2 regions of the Uliginosibacterium sp. 31-12 genome follow, and region 1 is predicted to be linked to the other one. Evidence: predicted binding sites of a transcription regulator. Region 1 holds the regulator's gene; the other holds the start of a gene.
The links. Region 1 encodes FliA, which starts transcription of late flagellar genes. Its sites were predicted from a motif close to CTAAAGTTNNNNNNNNNNNNGCCGNTA; they were not measured.
Positions count from the first base shown of each region.

Region 1 (7,157 bases):
AGGCCATCGATGATCATCTCGCGCACAGCCACCAGATCGGCCACCGTGGCCTGCAACTTCTTGGCGACCGGCAGGAAAATCAGATTGGCCGAACCCACGCCGTAGATCGTAGCCACAAAAGCCACGGCAATCCCTGCGCCGAGCTTTGAGGGGTCGGAGAGGTTCTCCATCACGTGGATCAGACCCATCACCGCACCGAGGATGCCAATGGTGGGAGCATAGCCACCAGCGGCTTCCCAGATCTTGGTGGCGCGTTTCAGATCCGCTTCCCAGGCAAAAACATCCACTTCCAGCACTGCGCGGATGCGCTCAGGCTCGACGCCATCGACCAGCAACTGCAGGCCTTTGCGCACGAAGGGATCAGGGTGCGGATCAATGCGCGATTCGAGCGCCAGCAGGCCTTCCTTGCGCGCCACCCCACTCCAGGCCACGACCTGGGCGATGATGTCCGGTAAATGCGGCAGCGGGGGCCTGAAAACCCATGTGACCATCTGCAGGCCAGTGCGGAAGGTTTTCCAAGGGCTTTGCAGCATCACGGCACCGAGAGTGCCGCCGATCACGATCAGGAAGGCTGTTGGCTGCACCAGTGAGCCGATATGCCCGCCCTCGAAGATCTGGCCCAGAACGATGGCCAGCACGCCCAGCAGGAGACCGGCAATACTGACCAGATCCATGCTCGCTCAGTCTCCCGCTCAGGCCGCAGCGGCGCGGCGCTGACGCCCACGCCCAGTCTCACGTCCGCCCGAGATGCGCGAACGCAGACGGGCGATGGCCTGGCTGTGAAGCTGACACACACGGGATTCAGAAACGCCCAGCACCTCGCCGATTTCACGCAGGTTCATGTCTTCCTCGTAGTAGAGGCCCATGACCATCTTTTCGCGATCAGGCAGATCCTCGATAGCCTGGATGAGAATCTTGCGCATGTTGGCGTCCTCAAGCAGGTTGAGGGGGTCAGCCCCTTCACCGACGATATGGCGCTCGAGGAAATCATCCTCATCGTCATCGCCGAAGTCCTCGAAATAGACCAGCTGGTAGCCACGCGCTTCCTGCAGCATCTTCTGATACTCGGGCAGCTGCATGTCGAGCAGTGCAGCGAGTTCGCCCTCGGTGGGCTGGCGGCCATGCTGCTGCTCCAGGGTATGCACCGCACCTTCGATGCGCCGCATCTCGCGGCGCAGGCTGCGTGGCAACCAGTCGTTTTCACGCAGGCCATCAAGCATGGCGCCACGGATGCGCTGCACGGCATAAGTCTCAAATTGCGCGCCGAGCCCTTCCTCATAGCGCGTAATGGCATCCAGCAAGCCCATCATGCCGTTCTGGATGATGTCTTCCACCTGCACGCTGGCCGGCAGTTTGGCCATCAGATGGTAGGCAATCCGCTTGACCAGCGGCGCATAGCGCGTAATGAGCTGGTTCTTGTCCAGTGTTCCAGCTGCGTTGTACATGGCGACCTCTTTCCTTCGGTTCGATCCAGGCTCTGTGCCGCTCCCGGAGATTGCGGCGCCTGAAAGCTCTTTGTCACCATTGTGCAGACTTCTGCACGCCGTGACGGCTGGAAAAGCCCAGTGTGTTCCGCCTTATTCCATCTTCGCCGGCGCGGTTTCTACGAATCACACGCGCCCCGGCCCCCTGCCATGCAAGCGGGTGGCACCGCTTGTAGTCTGGACCAGCCGCTCAATGAAAGCATCGGCACTTTCCCCAGTCTCTCGGGCACGCTCGCGCAAAGCCTCACCGAGACTCGAAACTGGCTGCAAAGGCAGCTCCAGCCTGTTCAGCGCCGTCTCGCAGAAGCTCATAAGAAGCCCTTGCTCACGAGGCCCCGGGGGCTGCGTGAAACACACCGACACATGTCGCTCGCCACCTGCCTGACACAGGCGCTTGAGACTGGCATAGGCAGTGGTGATGGACATCGGCTGGGCATCCAGCAGCAAAAGCAGGCGCGGCGCAGCAAAAGCCAGCGCCGAGAGGCTGCGTAACTCAGCCGGCTGGGCCACGATCACCCATTCATCGTGCCCGGCACGCAGACCACGCAACTGTTCGATAGCCCGCTGATTGAAGATGCGCTCGCTCCCCAACTGCTCGACCAATGCCGCCACCTGCGCGATCTCCAGCCCGGGCTGGGCTTCAACCAGGCAGCTGGAAGCCGGCATCAAGCCCTCCACCGCCATGCGCAGATCGAAGCGCGGATTACGCCCCAGGCAGTCGCCCATGTTGCCGGCGGCCAAGCGCTCTTCGAGCACCAGCAGACGTAAGCCGCTCTCAGCCCTCACCCGCAACTGCGCAGCCAGCCAGCGGCTGGCGCCACCACCACAGGGCAGCACCGCCAGCACCTCGGGCGGCGCCGCATGCAGCAGGCGGCGCAGGCCGTCGGCCTGATCGACCTGGCGACTCACCCTGGCAGCACGCTGCATGATGTCATTCATCGAAAGCTTCCTCCTGCGTTGGCTCGCTGCTGGCTGCTGCTTTCCGGCGTGGCCGCCATCAGCATGCAGGCGTCGAGCGACTCGAGCTTGTAAGGCGAATCTGCCTTCAACTCACGCAAGGCGCGGTGCACCAGATAACCCCGGTTGGGCAGATGCAGATCCTCGGGCACCCGCTGACCATTGGCCACGTAATACACCTGCAGTTCGCGGCGCATCGCCACATCCAGCACCGGCGCCAGCGAAGCGGCCTCATCAACCTTGCTCAGGATGCATCCCGCAAGATCCGGGCCATCGTAGGCGGCCACCACGTCATCCAGTGTGTCACCCCGTGAAGTGGCATTCAGCACCAGCAGGCGTCGCACGACACCGGCTGAGGTCAGCATGGAAGCCTGCTCGACGACCATCTTGTCGCGCTGGCTCATGCCCATCGTGTCGATCAGCACCATGTGCTTGTTGCGCAGATCCTGCAGGGTCTGGCGCAGGTCGGCCGCATCGCGCACCACGTGCACGGCCACGCCGAGGATGCGGCCATAGATGCGCAGCTGCTCATGCGCGCCGATCCGGTAGCCATCAGTGGTGATCAGAGCCAGCTTGTCGGCGCCGTGGCGCACCACGCAGCGTGCGGCGAGCTTGGCGGCGGTGGTGGTCTTGCCCACCCCAGTGGGGCCGACCAGGGCGTAAACGCCACCGCGCTCGATCAAGTCGGCATCGCTATCGACCAGCTTGAGACGGCGCGCAAGGCGGTTGCGGATTTCGTTGCGAACCTCGCTCGCGCCGAGCTCGCCATTGACCCCCTCGGTCAGGTTGCGGGCCAGCTTGGCCGAAAAACCGGATTCGAGCAGTTCGCTCATCATCTGGGTGCGTGCCGGCGCCTGACGCGACAGCTCACTCCAGGCAAAGCCCGCCAACTGGCGCTCCAGCATGCCTTTGATCGAGCCAAGCTCCTCGGCCATGCGGGCGTTGGAAGCCTCCAGCGCATCGATATGAGCATCACGCTCGATCTGCCCGATCGGTGCGGCCAGACGGGAGTTGGCAGGCCTGGCGGCAGGCTGGGAACGGGGCTCTTCGCGGGCCGGGGCCACAGCGGCCGGCTCGCTCCAGGGCTCACCATTGGGCTGCACACGCGGCGGCGTGAAGGGACGCACATCAAGCTGACGCCCGACCGGCTCATCGGCACGCCGGGCGCCAAGATCCGCTTCAAAGCTCGCTTGCGGGCGGCTGCGCGGCGGCAGGCTCTGGGCGGCGTTCTCACGCGAGAGACGGGCAATATGCTGACCGAGGGTGACCGTGAAATCGTCCTCTTCTTCGGCTTCAACACGCTGCGTCGCTGCTCTGGCGGGCGATCGCACTGCCGGCGCAGCCACCGGGCGCGAAACCGGAGCCGAGGGCTGTGGAGCACGAGCCTGCTGCACGGTGGCGGAGAGTTCCCCCATCTGCTCGGCCGGCAGGGCAACAATTTCCACCCCGCCCTCCACCGCACGATTGGACAACACCACGGCATCCGGCCCCAGATCCGCCTTCAGTGCCGCCAGCGCCTCACGCGCCGTTTTCCCCACATACCGTTTGACCTTCACCATGACGCCACCTCCGCTTGCCAGACCCATCCGGGAAACGCATGAACGCGGTTTCCACGGCTGGATTATTCGCCCTGTGGGAGGCCGGCAAGAAAGGGAACAAAACGGTAAAAACGCGGCAATTCGGCGGGGTGAATCGGCAATTTCTGCCAGGGCGCAAAGCCTTGTAGGAAGCGGTCTTACACGACTTCCGGACGGACGCCCGGAGGCCGGAAATCAGTCGCGCAGGATCTTGCGCAGATTACGCATATTGCTGCGCGTCCAACCAAGATGGCGGTAGAACTCCAGCGCCGGGGCATTGTCTTCGTCAGCCAGCAGTTGCAGCCGGCTCATACCACGCCGGCGCGCCCAGGCTTCGGCCCCATCGAGCAGGCGGCGGCCGATGCCGGCACCGCGCCAGCCTTCGCGTACCACCAGATCCTCGACCAATCCGGCCGGCCCGCCCTCGGCAGTAGAGATCAGGCTCTGCACCGAACAAAAGCCGACGACCTGGCTTTCATCGGCAATACTCTCCTCGGCCACCCATAGAAGAATGTCCTCACGCGGCAGCATCAGCTTGAGGGCAACCAGCTGGCGGCTGGCATCGGCGGCGAAATCCTTCTCGATGGCAAACAGCTGCGCCAGCAGGGCGGCGAGCTCAGGCAAGTCTGAAAGTTGGGCGGGGCGGAACTTGAGGCTCATGAAGCGGGGGATGTTGAACTGCAAGGCGCGGAGGATAAGCCAGAGCAGCGCAGAAGCAGCGTAACTATTTGGCAACAATGGGTGAGTTTCCGCCGATCCGCGATGAGCGTCACTGCCTTGTCACTCCTCTGTATCCAGTTCAAAGCCTGGCCGGCGCGGCACCGTCAGCGGATCACACACGATCGGGCGATAAATTTCGACCCGGTCACCGGCACGCAGCGGTGCATCCAGCTTCACCGCTTTACCGAACACGCCCACGCGCTGGCGGGCAAGATCAATCTGCGGATACTTCTGCAGAACGCCCGACACATCAATGGCTTCCTGTACCTTCGCGCCCTCCGGCAACTCGATATGCTGCCAGGACTGGACACCCGGCTCATGGTAGGCAACGGCTACTTTCATGACTCTCTCCTTTTGGCGTGAAAGTCGCAGCGCGACTTCTTGAAGCATCCCGCATCCGTTCAGGAGGCAGGCTCAGGACCAAGAAGCTGTTTCCGCTCTTACTGCGAGGCCGTGATCAGGGCTCATGCGCGGCTCGGAACCCTCATTTATCAACATAAACTCCGGCTCCTGCACGCTGCTTTTCACCCTGCTGACAGCCTCTCTACGGATCGTGAACAGCTTCTAAGAAACACACTCAGGCGCAATGTGCTGCGGGCGCCGGGCATGCGGGTTTGGCCACGCGCTGGTCGATCAGGCGCTTCACAGCCAGCAGCCCCCCGAGCACCAGGAAGCCGCCCGGTGGCAGGATCATCATCAGCACGCCACCGTAGTCCGGGATTACCTTCACTTCGAGGAAGGAAAAAGCCGGCCCGAGCAGCAGACTGGCCTGGGCGAAAAGCGTGCCGCTGCCAATCAGCTCGCGCACAAGGCCCATCACCGTCAGCGCCAGAGTGAAGCCAAGTCCCATCGCCAGACCATCGACGGCCGAGGCGACCACGCCATTCTTGAAGGCGAAAGCTTCGGCGCGGCCGAGAATCGCGCAGTTCACCACAATCAGTGCGATGAACAGGCCCAGCACCTTGTAAAGCTCATGCAGCCAGGCGTTCAGCGACATATCGACCAAGGTCACCAGGGTCGCAATCACCACCACGAAGACCGGGATGCGTACCTGATCCGACACAAAATCGCGGATCGCCGAAATCAGCATGTTGGAGATCACCAGCACCGCTGTGGTGGCCAGGCCCATGCCCAGCCCGTTGGTGCCGGAAGTGGTCACCGCCATGGTCGGGCACATCGCGAGAAGTTGGGCGAAGACCACGTTCTGGTCCCACAGCCCGTCACGAAACAGCTTCGAGAAACTCTGTGTCTGACCACTCATTTGGCTTCTCCCGAAATTTCCGCGCGGTGCGCGGCGTAGAACTGCAGACCTTCCTTGACCGCCTTCACCACCGCACGCGGAGTAATGGTGGCGCCCGCAAACTGATCAAACTCGCCACCATCCTTCTTCACGGCCCAGCGTGTGAGAGACAGGTTTTCGAGCGACTTCTTTTCAAAAGCATGAATCCAGTCGCTCTTGGCGACCTCGATCTTGTCACCCAAGCCCGGTGTTTCGGCATGCTTCAACACCCGCACGCCCATCACCGTACCGGCCGCATCCACACCAACCAGCACCTTGATTTCGCCAGCGTAGCCACGTGCGCTGTAGTCGAACACCGCCGCCGAAAAAGCCCCCGCCTTGCGACCGCGATAGACCGTACGGCTCACGCCCTGATCCGCCACACTCAGCGTATCGGCGAGCAAGTCGTTATCGGCCAGCCCTTCTGGCAGCACCTGCAGCAGCGAAACCTTGAGGTCGTCACGCGCAGCCTGCTCGATGGCAGGCAGCGTCACGAGGTTGGCTCCAATCAGTGCGGCACTCGTCATCAAGGAAAAGAAGCCCAGCAAGGCGCCGTGATAGGGAATCCGCTCGCGGAGGTTTTCCAGGGTGAGCAGCATGCTCATTTCTCCTTGTTCAGCTTGATGGGGTTGCCACGCCAGTCGCGGCCGTAGATGCGCGGCTGACACAGACGGTCGATCGCCGGCGCCAGGGCGTTCATCAGCAGCACAGCAAAGGCCACACCTTCCGGATAGCCGCCATAACTGCGGATCACCCAGGTGAGAAAGCCACAGCCAGCACCGAAAACCAGTTGCCCCGCACGCGACGAAGGCGAAGTCACGTAATCGGTGGCAATGAAGAAAGCCCCGAGCACCGCCGCGCCGGAGAGCAAGTGAGCGCCGGCATCAAGATAGCGCGCCGGATTCACGGCATGGCCGATCAACGCCGGAATCGCGATGCCCAGCAACATGGCCAGCGGGATATGCCAGCTGATGATGCGCATCGCCAGCAAGGCGAGGCCGCCAGCCGCGAGCAGCACGATGCCGGTCTCGCCCATGCTGCCGGGGCGCTGCCCGGAGAAGCTCACCGGCAATCCCTGGGCGAAGGTCTGCAGCAGCGTGACACCGCGCGAGAGCTCCGTCTTGGCCTGGCCCAGCAAGG
Region 1 is NZ_JAUOOA010000010.1:80,997-88,153, forward strand. Features, by position in the region: gene Q3Y64_RS17125 (flagellar motor protein) at 1-674, opposite strand, end outside; gene Q3Y64_RS17130 (RNA polymerase sigma factor FliA) at 693-1,445, opposite strand; gene Q3Y64_RS17135 (hypothetical protein) at 1,611-2,423, opposite strand; gene flhF (flagellar biosynthesis protein FlhF) at 2,420-4,000, opposite strand; gene Q3Y64_RS17145 (GNAT family N-acetyltransferase) at 4,214-4,678, opposite strand; gene Q3Y64_RS17150 (RnfH family protein) at 4,799-5,080, opposite strand; gene Q3Y64_RS17155 (electron transport complex subunit E) at 5,316-5,999, opposite strand; gene rsxG (electron transport complex subunit RsxG) at 5,996-6,616, opposite strand; gene Q3Y64_RS17165 (RnfABCDGE type electron transport complex subunit D) at 6,619-7,157, opposite strand, start outside.

Region 2 (7,157 bases), on a different contig from region 1:
GCCCGGCCAGCGTCTGCTGATCCGAGGCACCAGCAATATGGCGAGCCAGATCGAGCGTACGATCGCTGGCGGACTGGACGGCCAGCAGACAATCAACGCTGGAGCGCATGGTTTCAGTGCTGGCCCGGGCGACATGAGAAGTCTGATCCATGGCCATATCCACCGAAGCGGTCAGGCGCTGGATGTCCTCAACCATGGTGTTGATCTCAGCGGTGCTGCGCGTGGTGCGCTCGGCCAGCTTGCGCACCTCATCGGCCACCACCGCAAAGCCTCGCCCGGCTTCACCGGCCCGCGCCGCCTCGATGGCTGCATTGAGCGCGAGAAGATTGGTCTGATCGGCAATCTCCTTGATGGTGTGAGTGATGCTGCCAATTTCGGCCACGGCCCCGTTCAGCTCGCCAATCTCGGCGCGTGCGCTATGTACTGCAGCCATCGCAGCCTCGGAGTTGGACATGCCCCTGGCCACGATTTCGCGTCCGCTCGCCACTTGCTCACGAGACTCTCCTGCCGCCTGCGCCGCCTCGCCGGAACTGCCAGCCACCTCCACCACAGACTGGCAGAACTCCTCGGTCGCCGCGGCCACCGCCGAGATGCGATCGTACTGCTCGTCGATACGCTGGCTGATCGCATCGGCACGCGCATTGGCCATGCCAGTGTTGTGCAGACTGGTGCGCATGGCTTCGCGGATATGATCGATGCTGACCAGCCAGCGCGTCTGCATCACCGAGAGTGCATTGCTCAGACGGCCGATTTCGTCCGCTCGGGCGATATCGAAGCGATGCGAGAGATCGCCCTCACTCATCGGCACGATGGCTTCATTCAGCCGCTGCAAGGGACTAAACAGACGCTGGCGCATCAGCAGCGCACCAACCGGCAGAAGCAGCAAGGCGAGCAGCGTTGCTGCGCTGCCCGTCCAGGCCGGCCAGGCCAATGCGCCCACGAGAAGGCTCAGCAAAAGGGGAAGGGCGATAAGGGCAAACAGGGCATAGCACTGCGCGGCCAGGCTCAGCGGTGAGGAAGACCTCGCGGCCCCGCGGGCCGCAGCATCCATGCCGGCATACGCAGCCTCGGCAGCGCTGATCTGCTGCTGCGTCGGACGGCGGCGCACCGACATGTACCCGACGGTGCCGCGATTGCGCGTGATCGGCACGATCAGCGCATCCACCCAGTAATGATCGCCATTCTTGCAACGATTCTTGACGGTGCCTCGCCAGGGCAAACCGGCCTTCAGATCGGCCCACATGGCGGCAAAGGCGGCGCGCGGCATGTCGGGGTGGCGCACGATGTTGTGCTGACTGCCGATCAGCTCATCACGGGCGTAACCACTGATAGCCACGAAGGCTTCGTTGGCATCCGTGATCTTGCCGTGAAGGTCGGTCTGTGAAACGAGATAGGCGTTGGCGGGGAGTTTGACTTCGTGACGAGTGACAGGCTGATTCTTGTTCATGGTGGCATCGGGTTGGCTGCGATGACGGGTCTGATTCGCCCGCCTTCAACCCTAACGGCTCGATACCGCCCGACTTTATGGCCACACAACAATAGTGGTCATATTCGAACCTGTCATACCGCTTCGAGCTTGGCCAGACTCAGCAACAGCCACTTCACGCCGGCCGAGCCGAAGTTGATTTGCAGCTTGGCGTCCTGCCCACTGCCCTCGGCGGCGATGATCACCCCGTCGCCGAACTTGGCATGGCGCACCAGCTGGCCAATGCGCAGGCCTGCGAGATCGCGGCTTTTCTGCACGGCGCCGGCTCCCGGATTCCGCTTCGCTGCATCCGGGCTACTGTGCTGGCTGTTCCAGGCCGCGTTGCGCGAAGGGGTGTGATAAGCCCCGGCCCCAAAACCGGCCTGCACGCGCGGCGTGAGCCACTTGAGCAGGCCTTCCGGAATCTCGTCGAAGAAGCGGCTCTTCATCGCGTAACGCGTCTGGCCGTGCAGCATGCGGCTCTGCGCCAGCGTGAGGTAGAGGCGTTTTCTCGCCCGCGTCACCGCCACATACATCAGGCGCCGTTCCTCTTCGAGGCTGGCCAGATCGTTCATGCTCTGCTCATGCGGGAAGAGACCGTCTTCCACGCCGGTGATGAACACCGCGTCGAACTCCAGGCCCTTGGCGGCATGCACGGTCATCAGCTGAACAGCATCCTGACCGGCTTCGGCCTGATGGTCACCGGCCTCCAGCGAGGCGTGAGCCAGAAAACGTGACAGCGGATCGCCCGGCAACACTTCCTCGCCCTCGACCGGCGGCTGCTCGGCTTCGTTCATGAAGTAGCGCGCGGCACTGACGAGTTCATCAAGGTTTTCCAGCCGCTCCTGCCCTTCGCGCTCGGCACGGTAATGGGCGCGCAGGCCGGAGGCGTCGAGGATGTGATCGACGATCTCGTAGAGCGGCAGGCCATCGGTGGCGCGGCGCATCTCTTCGACAAGGCGCAGGAAGCCGCCGATGGCGGCGGCCGGCTTGCCCGAGAGGTGCGGCACGGTGGCGTAGAGGCTGGTGTTGAAGCTGCGCGCGGCATCCTGCAGCTGTTCCAGCGAGCGGGCGCCGATACCCCGTGTGGGGAAATTCACCACGCGCAGAAAGGCCGTGTCGTCATCGGAATTCGCCAAGAGGCGCAGATAAGCCAGCGCGTGCTTGATTTCCTGACGCTCGAAGAAGCGCAGGCCGCCATACACCTTGTAGGCCACGCCGCTGGAGAAAAGCTGATGCTCCAGCACGCGGGACTGGGCGTTACTGCGATAGAGCAAGGCCACATCGGAACGCGAAGCGCCGTCACGAATCAGCTGCTGAATCTCCTCGACGATCCAGCGCGCCTCATCCATGTCGCCCGGCGCTTCATACACGCGGATCGGCTCGCCGCTGCCCTGATCGGTCCACAGGTTTTTGCCCAGACGCTTGGAGTTGTTGGCAATGATGGCGTTGGCCGCATCGAGGATGTTGCCGTGCGAGCGGTAGTTCTGCTCCAGACGGATCACGTTGGCCACCCCGAACTCGCGCTCGAAGTCACGCATATTGCCCACTTCCGCGCCACGGAAGCCATAGATGCTCTGGTCATCATCGCCCACTGCAAACACGGCGGCGGGTGCTTCGGCGCCGTGCGCGGCGAGCAGCTTGAGCCACAGGTACTGCAGGCGATTAGTGTCCTGAAACTCGTCGACCAGGATGTGCCGGAAGCGCAGCTGGTAATGGCGGCGGATCGGCTCATGACGGCTGAGCAGTTCGTAGGAACGCAAGAGCAACTCGGCAAAATCGACCACACCTTCCTTCTGGCACTGGTCTTCGTATTCCTTGTAAAGGCCCACGCGCTGGCGCGTGTAGTCGTCCCAGGCCTCGACCTGGGCGGCGCGATGGCCGGCCTCTTTGTTGCCGTTGATGAAGTGCTGCAGCTCGCGCGGCGGGAATTTCTCGTCATCCACGTTGAGGGTCTTCAACAAGCGCTTGATCGCGGCAAGCTGGTCGGCCGTATCGAGGATCTGGAAGGTCTGCGGCAGCGCCGCTTCGCGGTAGTGGGCGCGCAGCATGCGGTTGCACAGGCCGTGGAAGGTGCCGATCCACATGCCACGCGTATTGATCGGCAGCATGGCGCCGAGACGCGTGAGCATTTCCTTGGCGGCCTTGTTGGTGAAGGTCACTCCGAGAATGCTCGCCGGATTGGCCTGGCCGGTCTGCAGCAGCCAGGCAATGCGGGTGGTGAGCACGCGCGTCTTGCCCGAGCCGGCGCCGGCCAGAATCAGGGCGGCCTGCGGCGGCAGGGTGACGGCGGCGAATTGTTCGGCGTTGAGGTTTTCGAGCAGCTTGGACATGGAGGCGCAACTTCAGACGAAGCACGCATTTTACAGGGCTGCCAGCCACCGCCGGGGCGCAGACAAAGATTTCACCCTAGGCCTCGGCCAACAGCCCCTCCAGGAGCTGGGCGGCGGCATCGAAATCGAGCGCCGAGATCAGTACGGTCAGTTGTTCAGCCAGCTCGGCGCCGCACGCGCCGGGCAAGCCTGCCCGCAGGTATTCGAAGCTGTCGAGGGCATCCATGTCGTGCTGATGCAGCTGACGCAGCAACTGCTGAAGCGCTACACGATCTGCTCCGCTGGCAGGGCTGGTTGCCTGTTTGCGGGTTTCAAGGTGAGCGGTAATGGCGGGTAGGAGCAGATCCAGACTGATCTCGACCGCATTGAGCGCAGCCAGCGCGGCATCGGCATCGCCCCGCTGCATGCCGGCCTCACCGAGCCGGGCCTGCTCCGAGAGTGCATTCGCACCGATATTGGCCGCTGTCGATTTCAGGGTGTGAAAGATCCGCCCGGCATCCTTGAAGCGCCCCTGCTCAAGATGATGGCGCAAGGCTTCAGGCAAAGGGGTCGCTTCAATGCAGAACTGCAACAGCAGTTCGCGAAACAGCGCCTGGTTATTGCCAATGCGGGCCAGGGCCTCACTCGTCTCGAGACCGGAGATGGCAATCACCTCGCCGGCCGGCGTGGATTCACCCGCATCTTCGGGCGACGCCGCCACGGCGTGGGAAAGGCTGTGGCCAAGCGCGCGTTCGAGGGTCTCGATGGTCAGCACGGCGTCCAGCGGCTTGCTGAGAAAATCATTCATGCCAGCGGCCATGCATTCCTCTCGCTGCCGCTGCAGCACGCCAGCCGTCATTGCAATCACCGGCAGCTTGATGCCCAGCTCGCTGCGCAGCAGGCGGGTAGCGGTGCAGCCGTCCATCACCGGCATCTGCACGTCCATGAGAATGGCAACGTACAACTCCGGATGGGCCCGCAGGCGATCCAGTGCCTCCTGCCCGTTGCCCGCCACATCTAGGATGGCACCAGCTTGCTGGAGGATGCCACGCGCCACCATCTGGTTGATGGCGTTGTCTTCCACCAGCAGCAGTCGGGCCCCACGCAGGGAGCGCGCCCTTAACTGCACTTCGGGCAGCTGCATGATGCGGCGCAGGTCACGACTATTGTCACGCCGCGAACAAGCCTGCATCACCGAATCGAGCAGCGTGGAACTGGTGACTGGCTTGATCAGCACGCCATCGAGCGACACCAGCAACGGATCGGCATTGAGTTGCTCCCGCCCGTGCGCGCTGGAAACGGCCAGCACGATCGGCGGCAAGGCATCCGGCTTGCGCTGGCTCAGTTGCTGGAGCAGGCGACCCCTACCGCGATCGGGCATGTTCCAGTCAATCAGCACGATATCGGGATTGCGGCCACGAGTGATCACACGGGCCATGGCCTCGGACTCACTGGCGCAGCTCTCGCAACTCACGCCAAGCGCTTCGGCAGCCGCCACCAGTGCACCGCTGGAACTATCGCTGCCATCCACCACCAGCAGATCCTGGATCTGCAAGCCCTGCAACGGCGGCGTCTGCGAGGCCTGACCTCCGGCCAAAGCCTGCATGCGCACGGTAAATTTAAAGCGACTGCCCTGCCCCGGCATGCTGGTGACACCGATGGAGCCGCCCATCATTTCAACCAGCCGTTTGCAGATCACCAGGCCCAGCCCGCTACCGCCATAGCGCCGGGTGGTGGAGGTATCCGCTTGGGTAAACGGAGCAAACAGGCGCCCGATCTGCTCCTCGCTCATGCCGATGCCGGTGTCACGCACCTCGCAACGCAGGATGATTTCGTTGCCCTCTCGCTGCAGCAGGCCGATGCCAACCGACACTTCGCCGTTGCCGGTGAACTTGATCGCATTGCCGGCCAGATTCACGAGAATCTGCTGCAGGCGCAACTGGTCTCCCAGCAGGATGCGTGGCAGCGCCGGGTCGACCTGGATATGCAGATCAATATCCTTGTCAGCCGCGCTAACGGCCATGATGCCAGCCAGCGCATCGCATACATCACTGAGGTGGAAAGGCACCGGAGCCAGCTCCATGCGCCCGGCCTCGATCTTGGAGAAGTCCAGGATGTCGTTCAGGATGCCCAGCAAGGCCTTGCCGGAGACTTCGATCAGGCGCAGTTGCTCGCGTTGCTCGGCATCCAGGCGCCCGAAGCCAAGCACCTGGGCCATACCCAGTACCGCATTGAGCGGAGTACGGATCTCGTGACTCATGTTGGCGAGGAACTCGCTCTTGCTGCGACTGGCCGATTCGGCGGCCTCGCGCGCCTCGCGCTGCATGCGTTCAGTCTGTTTGCGCGCGCTGATGTCGTAAGCAATCCCCATGAAACCCGAAATCTCTCCCTGCACATTACGCAGGGCCGTGACGGTCAGCATCACTGCTAGCGTGGAGCCATCCTTGCGTACATAGGTCCATTCGCGCGCTTCAGCTTCACCACAGCGGGCCTTGTGCACGAAAACTTCATAACCCTCGATGAGCAAACCAGTCTGTTGCGAGAGCTCCGCCCCACGGCACCTCAGCTCGTCTGGCAAATGGAAGATGGCGGGGGTTGCACAGCCAATGAGCTCGCCAGCCGGGTAGCCCAGCATGCGCTCCGCGCCGGTATTGAAGACGGTGATCAGCCCGTCTTTATCCGACGCCACAATCGAAAACTCACTGGCGGCATTGATGATGGCCTGGAGCAGGTTCTGGGTAGCTTCGATGCGCTGCTCGGCGCTGTAGCGAGCAGTGACATCGCTGACCATGGCCAGGGTCTGATGCCCCTCCGAAGTATCCACCGGGCTCAGTGCAATTTCGAGCGGAAACTCGCTGCCGTCTGCGCGCAGCCCCGTGAGATAACGCCCCTGCCCCATCAGCCGCATCACAGGAGCCTCCTCAAAACCTTCACGCAGGCGCTGATGCAAGGCACGCGCGCCTTCCGGCAGGAGGGTTTCCAGCGGCTGTCCGAGCAGGGAGCCTTCGGCGTGGCCGAACATGGCTTCGAGCCGCCCATTGAGCAAACTCATGCGCCCCCGCCTATCCACCATCACGATGCCACTGGGGCTGGCATCAATCACCTGACGGAAGCGCGCCTCGCTTTTGCGCAAATCAACCGTCATTTCGCGGGCTTTGGCTTCAGCCTGGGCAATCACCAGACGGGAGGAGCGCGCGCCCACCAGTAGCAAGGCAAACAATAAAAAGGAAGTCAGGATGCCGCTCGCCAGCACGACTTCCGGCAACTTGTCCGCCGTTTCGGACATGAAATTTTCATTGGGCGTAAAAACAGCCTGCCATTGCCTCCCTGGCAGCTCAAGCTGCACCTGGATCACAAGATCATTGCGTGCTGCGAGTGCC
Region 2 is NZ_JAUOOA010000005.1:183,111-190,267, forward strand. Features, by position in the region: gene Q3Y64_RS11530 (PAS domain-containing methyl-accepting chemotaxis protein) at 1-1,447, opposite strand, end outside; gene Q3Y64_RS11535 (3'-5' exonuclease) at 1,561-3,798, opposite strand; gene Q3Y64_RS11540 (CHASE domain-containing protein) at 3,875-7,157, opposite strand, start outside.
Region 2: a site for FliA is predicted at 1,500-1,526, ahead of Q3Y64_RS11530 (PAS domain-containing methyl-accepting chemotaxis protein). Genes of this name have one in related genera too.